DNA from 4 places in the Microbacterium sp. Be9 genome. Region 3 is predicted to be linked to each of the others. Evidence: predicted binding sites of a transcription regulator. Region 3 holds the regulator's gene; each other region holds the start of a gene.

Region 1 (2,201 bases), on a different contig from region 3:
CGCGCCAGGCGCTCGCCGAGGCCGCGGAACAGGGCGCGGCAGGTCCCGCGTTCGCGCAACTGAAGTACGGCATCGCTCGGAGGGCGATGGCGGAGGGCGATGCCTACGGCCCGCTGTTCGCCGACGGCACGCTCGCCCTGCAGGCGTCCGATGTGTTCGAGGGCGGCATCCTGGCCACGGGGCGTGTGCCCGAGCGGAAGATCGGCGCCGACGTCGGAGGCGTCCGTGAGCAGATCGTCGCCGTGTATCCCGAGGTCGCGCGCGTCGCCGCCGGGTTCGGGGTCACACCGGCCGCACTCGGCATCGCCTTCTGCCTGTCGAACCCCGCCACCGCGAATGTGCTGTTCGGTGCCTCTCGTCTCGCGCAGCTGGAGGAGAACCACGCGGCGCTCGCGCTCGCCCGGGATCACGGAGCCGAGGTGCGTGCCGCGCTCGCCGGATGCCGGGTCGACCGCGAGGTGCGGGCCGACGGCGCGTGGTGAAGGGGGTGCCTACGCCTCGCGCTCGCGGGCGACGGTCAGAGCGCGCTCGAACGTCGAGACGATGACCTGCCGCCGGTCGACGCGGTAGTCCTCATCGGGTTCGAGCTCATCGATGTACTCGTCCCACACGCGGACGTAGCGATCCCGCCAGGCTTCGAGCGTGCTGCTCGGCGGGAACGTCGCCCCCACGCGGCCGGCGGATCCGATGTCGGTGAGGATCTCCAGCCAGGCGGGCGCCATCGATCCGCCCCACTCGTCCGGCTGCAGCTCGGTGTCATCGTCCTCGTCGGCGAACGCCTCGGCGATCTTCGCGATGAGATCGTCCGTGATCTCGCTCAGTCCGTCGGCGACGGTGTCGTCGTCGAAGTTCCCCGGTCCCCACGTGCCCACGGCACCCTCTTCCTCTCGGCCGTTGCGATCGGATCCAGTGAACCACGGAGTGGCTGCGGTCTGCGTGCTCGCGTCAGTGCGCGCCGCCGAACTCGATCATCGCCACACCGGCCGCGATGAGCACGACGCCGATCGCCATCCCGCGATCGAGCGCGACCGACAGCAGCCCCAGTGAGCCGGTGTAGCCGATCACGACGACGATGAGCCAGAGCGGATGCGTGAAGCCCTCGGCCGCAGAGGGGTCGCGCTGACCTCCAGGGCGATCGCGATCAGAAGAGGTGGCCAGGCCGACGGCCGCGGGCGGTCTGTCGTCGAGTGCCTTTCGTGGACCGCACGAGGGAGGGGAGGGGTTTTCGCGCGCAGCGCTCGACCGGGAACGACCGTCAGAATACCGGCATCCATTCGAAGATCTGTTCGAAACTCGCGACCTGCTTCGGTAGAATCGAGTCATGTCGAAGTTGGCCGTACTGCACGAGGCGATGTCCCGCCTCGACGCGGCGTGGGCTGGCGCCGACGAGTCGGGCGAGTTGTCGCGCGAGCAGCTGATCGCGGTGAGTGCATCCCTCGGGGAGCTGCAGAGACGGTTGGATGCGGTGCACGTCGAGGTGGCCGCGTGCATCTCCCGCGAGTCCCGTCCGGAGTTGGGCGCGGAGAGCCTCGCGAAGCAGCAGGGCTTCCGGAACCCGGCGACGTTGATCGCGGCGACGGTGGGTGTGTCGTGGGGTGACGCGACGCGGCTCGTGAAGGTCGGGGAAGCCGTGGTGCCCCGCGAAGACCTCTTGGGTGCGCCCCTGCCGGCGAAACATCCGGTGGTGCGCGAGGCGCTCGGTGCGGGGGTGTTGAGTGCCCAGGCGGCGGCGGTGATCATCGCGCTGTTGGATCGGTGCCGACTGCCGGCGGGAGCGGTGCGTGTCGCCGAGGCGGAGCGGGTGCTCGTGGAGAAGGCGGCGGGGCTCGCTCTCGACGACGTGCGCAAGCTGGTGGTTCGCGCAGAAGCGTGGCTCGATCCGGATGGCGTGGAGCCGCGGCTCGAGGAGCAGCGTTCCCGCCGATCGCTCACCATTCATGAGCGCAACGGGATGCTGCATCTGAACGCGATCCTCGACGCCGAGACCGCAGCCCCCGTCGTCACGGCGATCCGCGGGTACGTGACCGCCGCATTCGCCGCTCGGAAGGATGCGACGGACGCCGATGCGCCGGACGCCGACCGCCGCACGGTGCCGATGATTCAGGCTGATGCGCTCGCCGTGTTCGCCGCGCACGTGCTCGGATGTGCGACCAGGGTGCCGCTGGCGGGTGCCACGATCGTCGTGAGGGTGGGCCTCGACG
Region 2 (2,201 bases), on a different contig from region 3:
CACTCGGGCCTGGTCGCCGGCCACACGCACACCCCGTCGAACACCGCGATCCGCTTGGCCGTTTTATTGCTCAACTTCGCCAACGTGCGCGTCGGTGCGATCCCGACGCAGACCGGAACGCCGATGAGCCGGCGGAGGGTGTCCTTGATGTCTCGGCCGAGGGCGGCCATCGCCTCGGGGTCTTTCGCGATCCGCGGACTCACCTCGAAGAATGCCTCGTCGATGCTGTAGACGGAGAGATCTGGGGTGAAGCGAGACAGCACGTCCATGACCCTGTTCGAGCAATCTTGGTAGAGCTCATAATTCGACGACAGGGCAGTCAGGTCGAGCCTCTTCGCGTGCGGCCGCAGCTCGAACCAGGGCTTGCCGAGATCCAGGCCGATGGCCTTCGCCTCCTTCGACGACGCCACGACCATTCCGTCGTTATTGCTCAACACAACGCAGGGGCGGTTCTCGAGACGCGGATTCACGATTCTCTCGAAAGACACGTAGGCGCTGTTGATGTCGACGTGTCCGATCATCTCCGGCTCCGATGAAACCTGAGGCTCACGGTGACCACCCCGAAGATCTCGAGTGTGGAGAGTTCGTCGACGACGACGTCGGGCCACTCTGCGTTCTCGGCGCGCAGCGCCCAGGTGCCGCGTTCTCGGACGAGGCGCTTGATGGTGAAGTCGCCGTCCAGGATCGCGACGACGACATCCCCGGAGAGCGCCGTCTTCGATCGGTCGACGATGACGACGTCGCCGTCGTGGATCCCGGCGTCGACCATGGATGTTCCGGAGATGCGGACGAGGAAGGTGGCGGCCTGGTCCTCGATCAGCAGCTCGGTGAGATCGATCGGGCCGGCGTCATAGTCTTGGGCCGGGCTGGGGAAACCCGCAGGGACCGCGTCGAGCAGCTGCGGCAGCGGAATGGGATCCGTGGTCATTGAGTACGCGTACAGAGGTACGACTGTTGTAGGCACCCGTTCCCAAACTTTCGAAACCCTATTCGTAGAGTGTACGCCCGCGCCAGGGCGCTCACGAGTCCTCCGCGCGACCGCTCCCCCGGAATCATGCGGGAAATCGTGTGTATTCGTCCCCTAGCCGAGTCATCTTAGGGCGCGACGGCCGACCCATCATTCCCGCCGGCACCGGGAGTATCGGAGCCCCTGAGCTCGCGGCAGCGGGGCACGAGGGCGTGCTCTCGATCTCTCATCGCCAGGCGGCAGCTCGGTCTTTGCGGTGACACACAGTGTCACCACCCGGGGAACCTGTGTCACTCAAAGCGGCTTTGTGTCGCCCAAGGGCGATCGTTGCTCGGGTGACCGTTCTCGCATCACCGAGGACTGCGCTCCGCCGTCGCCTGATCGCCCAGCCCCCTGTAGTCTCGCGCGGCGGCTGCCCCCGGAATGGCGGAGAGCACCGTCCACAGGAGCAGCCAGACGATCGCTCCCCGAGGACGAAGGGTACAGCTGCAGTGATGCCGAGCATCGCCAGCCCCCCGCCCGCCAATCCGGCGAGAACGGCACCGCCACCAGCGAGGTAGAACATCGGCGCCGTGGCGCGGTGAACCGTGATCCACGCCTTCGGATCGCGCATCGTGAGGGCGGTGCGGTAGCCGAGGATCCGCTGCCTGCGCACGGTTCCGCGGCGACAGGCGTCCGCGTACCAGACCACCAAGGCACCCACAGCAGCGATGAGGAAGGGGGCAACGAGCTCGAGCATCTGGCTTCTCCGTTCCGGCGCGCGGCGTGGGCTTCCCCCACGCTATTCACGGGCACACGTCTCCGGCATCCACCTGCGGCATGAACCTCGCGTCGTACCGCGGGACCAGCGCAGTGAGGCCGTGAGATGCGCCCCTCTCGTCGGCGCGACACCCGGACAGCACGCGACAGATCTCGTGAGCGAGACCGGTCGAAACCTGCTTGAAATGTCCGATCTCACGGGAGTTGTCATGAGATGAGACACAGATCCCGCGAATTTCCGGGACAGCTGCAGCTGGCACATAGAGCGATTTTGTCTCATGACACTTGTCAGAATTTCGACGACGGACATCTTCATCGGCCTCGCCTTTCGCCGGAAGCGCCGCGCGAATCAGCATGATCGGCCACTTTTACTCGCTCAAGAGGCGTGAGAACCAGCCACCCTGGCAGTATGGATCGGCCCGCAGGCGGCGGAGCATGCGCATCCGCCGCCCTCGGAGCGCGGCGGCCTAGGAAG
Region 3 (2,201 bases):
CCCATCAGGGGAGAATGCGGGGTGGGCGAAGAACCCCTCGCCCTGCACGATCACGCTGACTGCGGACTCGTCTTCTGCGGCGGAGCCGTCGAGCGGGATCTCGACGATCGCACGGAGGTGCGGTGTGGTCGAGAGGTCTTCGCGCACGGCGAGCAGACGTCCGTCCTGCACGCGCAGACCTCCGTGTGCGGGACCGGCCGCGGTGAGCGTGACGAGATCCCCGTCGGGGGTCAGGCGGCGCACCCGCTGGTCTGAGGCGTCGACGAAGTAGAGCGTCCCCCGATCGTCCGCCGTCCAGGCGCCACCACCGTATTCGTGCACGCGGGAGCGGGCGTTCCAGGGCGCGGGGAGGACCTCGGCGCCCGTGGAACTCCGTACCGTCACCCGTCCCTTCTCGGACGGCACCGACTCACCCCACCAGATCTCCGTGCCGACGAAGCGGGCGCCGTCGATGCGAGGAGAGGACGCCGCGACTGATGCCGCGGAGAAAGGCGAAGGCCAGGAACCGTAGGGGGACGACGTCATGCTTCGAGCCTATGGGGCGCTGGCACGAGCGTCACGCGGGGCGCACACGAAGGCCCTCCAGGGAACCGGGAGGGCCTTCGTCGTGCTCTCGTCTCAGACCGCGCGGAGCACCGCCACGATCTTGCCGAGGATCACGGCTTCATCGCCCAGGATGGGCTCGAACGCCGAGTTGCGCGGGAGCAGCCACGTGTGGCCGTCGCGACGGCGCAGCACCTTGACGGTGGCCTCGCCGTCGAGCATCGCCGCGACGATCTCGCCGTTCTCGGCGCTGTTCTGCGAACGGACGACGACCCAGTCGCCGTCGCAGATGGCGGCGTCGATCATCGACTCGCCGGAGACCTTGAGCATGAACAGGTCGCCCTTGCCCACCAGTTGGCGGGGGAGCGGGAAGATCTCCTCGACCTGCTGGTCGGCGGTGATCGGCACACCCGCGGCGATGCGTCCGACCAGGGGGACGAGTGCCGCATCGCCGACCGGGGTCGCCACGTCGGCGGGGTTCTCGGTGCTGGCCCCCGGCAGGTCGATGAGCACTTCCATGGCGCGGGTCTTCCCGGGGTCGCGACGCAGATAGCCGCTGAGCTCCAACTGCCCGAGCTGGTGGGTGACGCTGGAGAGGGACTTGAGACCGACGGCGTCGCCGATCTCGCGCATGCTCGGCGGGTAACCGTGGTGCGCGATCGAGTTCTGGATGACCTCGAGGATCGCCATCTGCTTCGGGCTGAGGCTCTTCCGGCGGCGCGTGCGCGGTGCCTCCGACTCGGGGGCAGAGTTCTCGCTCATGGTGCTCCTTCAGTGCGTGATCCGACGTCCCTCTTCGAATGTCGGAGGCCCGTGGTGGGGTGTCCTTATCGAAACCGTATCCGAGAAACGGGCCGATCTGGAAGATCTGTTCGAGCGTGTCGGCTCATTTCCGGATTCGGTTTCGAAGAATACTTGACAGATGTTCGAACTCGAAGATATCTTCGGTACGTAGCTTCGCATTCACGGCTCCCGACCGAGACGAGAATGCGAACGCTACGCCAACTTCCCCGGCGGCCTCACCGCTCCGGGACAGGCTAAGGAGCAACACATGAGCAGCATCAGCTTCAGCACCGCAGCAGTCATTCCGGCGTCGACCCGTCCCACGACGCGACTCCGACTGACGACGCGTGGCCGCGCCGTGCTGCTGGCCTTCGCCTCGGTTCCGCTCGCGATCGGTATCGCCTTCGCGGCGCTCAGCGGTGGCAGCGCGATCGCTTCGGGAGCAGATTCGGCCGCCGTCAGCGTCGAGACGGTGACCGTCATGCCGGGAGATACCCTCTGGTCGATCGCCACCAGCGTCGCTCCCGGTGCCGACCCGCGCGACGTCATCGGTGAGATCAGCCGGATGAACCTGCTGCGCGGTGGAGAACTCCAGATCGGCCAGACGCTCGCCATCCCGGCCCAGTACGTGAACTGATCCGGCGGCGGCGGCGGCAGCACAGCAGCAACTTTGCGTCATCGAGGCAAGGCGCCGCTTAACATGGGAAGGGTGACCCTCTCCCTCAACGATCTCCCGCTACGTGACGATCTTCGCGGATTGACGCCATACGGCGCTCCGCAAGCGCCGCTCCCGATCGCGCTCAACGTGAACGAGAACACGCATCCGATTCCCGACGCGGTGGCGAGCGACATCCTCGACGACATCGCCGTCGCGA
Region 4 (2,201 bases), on a different contig from region 3:
CCGGTCGGGATCGCCCCCACGCGTGTCGTTCATCAGGCCGGACGACGCTCAGCGAGCTCGTCTGCAGCTGCCGGTACCGAAGCGGGGCCGCCGATACCGAGCTTCTGCTTGATCTGCGTCTCGATCGCCAGCGCGATATCGGGGTTGTTCAACAGGAAGGTGCGCGCGTTCTCTTTGCCCTGGCCCAGCTGGTCACCGTCGTAGGTGTACCACGAGCCCGACTTCTTCACGATGGCGTGCTCGACGCCGAAGTCGATCAGGCTGCCCTCACGGGAGATGCCGACGCCGTAGAGGATGTCGAACTCGGCCTGCTTGAACGGCGGCGCCATCTTGTTCTTGACCACCTTGACCCTGGTGCGGTTTCCGACGGCGTCGGTTCCGTCCTTGAGGGTCTCGATACGACGGATGTCCATGCGGACCGAGGCGTAGAACTTCAGCGCCTTACCACCGGCGGTCGTCTCGGGCGAGCCGAAGAAGACGCCGATCTTCTCGCGAAGCTGGTTGATGAAGATCATCGTCGTGTTGGTCTGGTTCAGGCCACCGGTGAGCTTACGCAGCGCCTGCGACATGAGTCGCGCCTGCAGACCGACGTGCGAGTCGCCCATCTCGCCCTCGATCTCGGCGCGGGGCACGAGCGCCGCCACGGAGTCAATGACGATGAGGTCGATGGCTCCCGAGCGCACGAGCATGTCGGCGATCTCGAGGGCCTGCTCACCGGTGTCGGGCTGCGACACCAGGAGCGCGTCGATGTCGACGCCGAGCTTCGCGGCGTAGTCGGGGTCGAGCGCGTGTTCGGCGTCGATGAACGCGGCGATTCCGCCTGCGCGCTGAGCGTTCGCGATCGCATGCAGGGTGAGGGTCGTCTTACCCGAGGACTCCGGTCCGTAGATCTCGACGATTCGACCACGCGGGAGGCCTCCGACGCCGAGAGCGACGTCGAGGGCGATGGAGCCGGTGGGGATGACCGCCACGGGGGCGCGCTCATCGCTGCCCAGCCGCATGACCGAGCCCTTTCCGAACTGGCGATCGATCTGGGCGAGGGCGGTCTCGAGGGACTTCTCGCGGTCGGCGGGTGATGGCATGATGTGCTCCTTCTGCGCGCGTGATGCCGCCTGTAGGCTGTCGCGGCTCTCCCGGCTGGGAGAAACTCTCCGACAAGGCGTAATGGCTCTTCGGCTTGTTTTCCACCGTAGGAGAGGCCACCGACATCGACGCGGAGAGCTCACATACCGTGCAGAACAGATTCCCTGAACCACTTGTGCAGAAGACTACGCCCGCTTCGAACAGATCTTCGACGACACGCCGTGAATCTCAGGTCGTTTCCCGTAGGCATCGGAGATCGACGAACGACTCAGCGTCCGCGCGGCTCCTGCCGACCGACGCCGTGTCGCCTGTTCTCCGGAACGTCCATCTCGACGCACAACGCCAACCAGATGTCGCGTGGTGGGGTTCCCTCGGCCAGCGCCTCGAGCGCTGTTCGACCGCCGACAGCGCTGAGCGTCAGGTCGTTCACCAGAGAGGACGCGCGCGCCTGAAACTCGGTCTCGACGGCGCGAAGGAACTCACTACGACGCATGGCTTCCCCGACCGGGGATCAGTGCAGCGAAAGCTGAGGTTCGATCGACGCGACGAGGTCGTCGGGAACGACGTCCGGGAAGACCTGGATGCCCTCGAGCACCGAGATGCGGTCTCCGACCTCGCGCATGATCGTCGAAATGGGAACGTCGAGCGCGTCGGCGACGGAAGCGAGGATCTCGCTCGACGCCTCCTTCTGCCCACGCTCGACCTCGCTGAGGTAGCCGAGCGCAACCGACGCCTTGCTTGCGACCTGCCGGAGCGTGCGCCCCTTCTGCAGGCGGAAGTCCCTCAGCACATCGCCGATTTCCTGTCGTACAAGAATCATCGGAACCTCCTCCCCATGTGATCGTTCGAGGTCTCCCCCGATGAGACAGCCAGTCTAGTACCCCTGGCATGCACAGAATCTACCCCTGCACTCTGTGGTTTAAGTGTGAGCACATCAGAGATAACCACCCCGGCGGTCCTGCTATTCCGCCAGCATCGCGCGCAGTTCTTCGAGCGCTGCCGCGACCGTCTGCGCGCGGATCGAGTCGCGATCTCCGAGGAAACGGAAGGCCGTCGTCCTCATCGCCGCCGGCGTCGCCACGCCGATGTGCACCGTGCCGACCGGTTGCCCGTCGGGG

The links. Region 3 encodes LexA, which represses DNA repair genes until DNA is damaged. Its sites were predicted from a motif close to TCGAACANNTGTTCGA; they were not measured.
Region 1: the regulator LexA is predicted to act here: its motif matches at 1,275-1,290, upstream of GLO27_RS00955 (HNH endonuclease signature motif containing protein).
Region 2: the regulator LexA is predicted to act here: its motif matches at 979-994, upstream of umuD (translesion error-prone DNA polymerase V autoproteolytic subunit).
Region 4: the regulator LexA is predicted to act here: its motif matches at 1,280-1,295, upstream of recA (recombinase RecA).

Annotation. Positions count from the first base shown of each region.
Region 1 is NZ_WNWT01000001.1:195,870-198,070, reverse strand. It holds gene GLO27_RS00970 (aldo/keto reductase) at 1-482, shown strand, start outside; gene GLO27_RS00965 (DUF4259 domain-containing protein) at 492-872, opposite strand; gene GLO27_RS00955 (HNH endonuclease signature motif containing protein) at 1,322-2,201, shown strand, end outside.
Region 2 is NZ_WNWT01000008.1:79,049-81,249, reverse strand. It holds gene GLO27_RS19275 (Y-family DNA polymerase) at 1-521, opposite strand, end outside; gene umuD (translesion error-prone DNA polymerase V autoproteolytic subunit) at 518-928, opposite strand; gene GLO27_RS20360 (nucleotidyltransferase) at 2,194-2,201, opposite strand, start outside.
Region 3 is NZ_WNWT01000002.1:330,163-332,363, forward strand. It holds gene GLO27_RS02645 (prolyl oligopeptidase family serine peptidase) at 1-525, opposite strand, end outside; gene lexA (transcriptional repressor LexA) at 619-1,305, opposite strand; gene GLO27_RS02655 (LysM peptidoglycan-binding domain-containing protein) at 1,595-1,963, shown strand; gene GLO27_RS02660 (histidinol-phosphate transaminase) at 2,036-2,201, shown strand, end outside.
Region 4 is NZ_WNWT01000004.1:749,715-751,915, forward strand. It holds gene GLO27_RS07815 (regulatory protein RecX) at 1-33, opposite strand, end outside; gene recA (recombinase RecA) at 33-1,082, opposite strand; gene GLO27_RS07825 (DUF3046 domain-containing protein) at 1,352-1,576, opposite strand; gene GLO27_RS07830 (helix-turn-helix transcriptional regulator) at 1,595-1,903, opposite strand; gene GLO27_RS07835 (CinA family protein) at 2,045-2,201, opposite strand, start outside.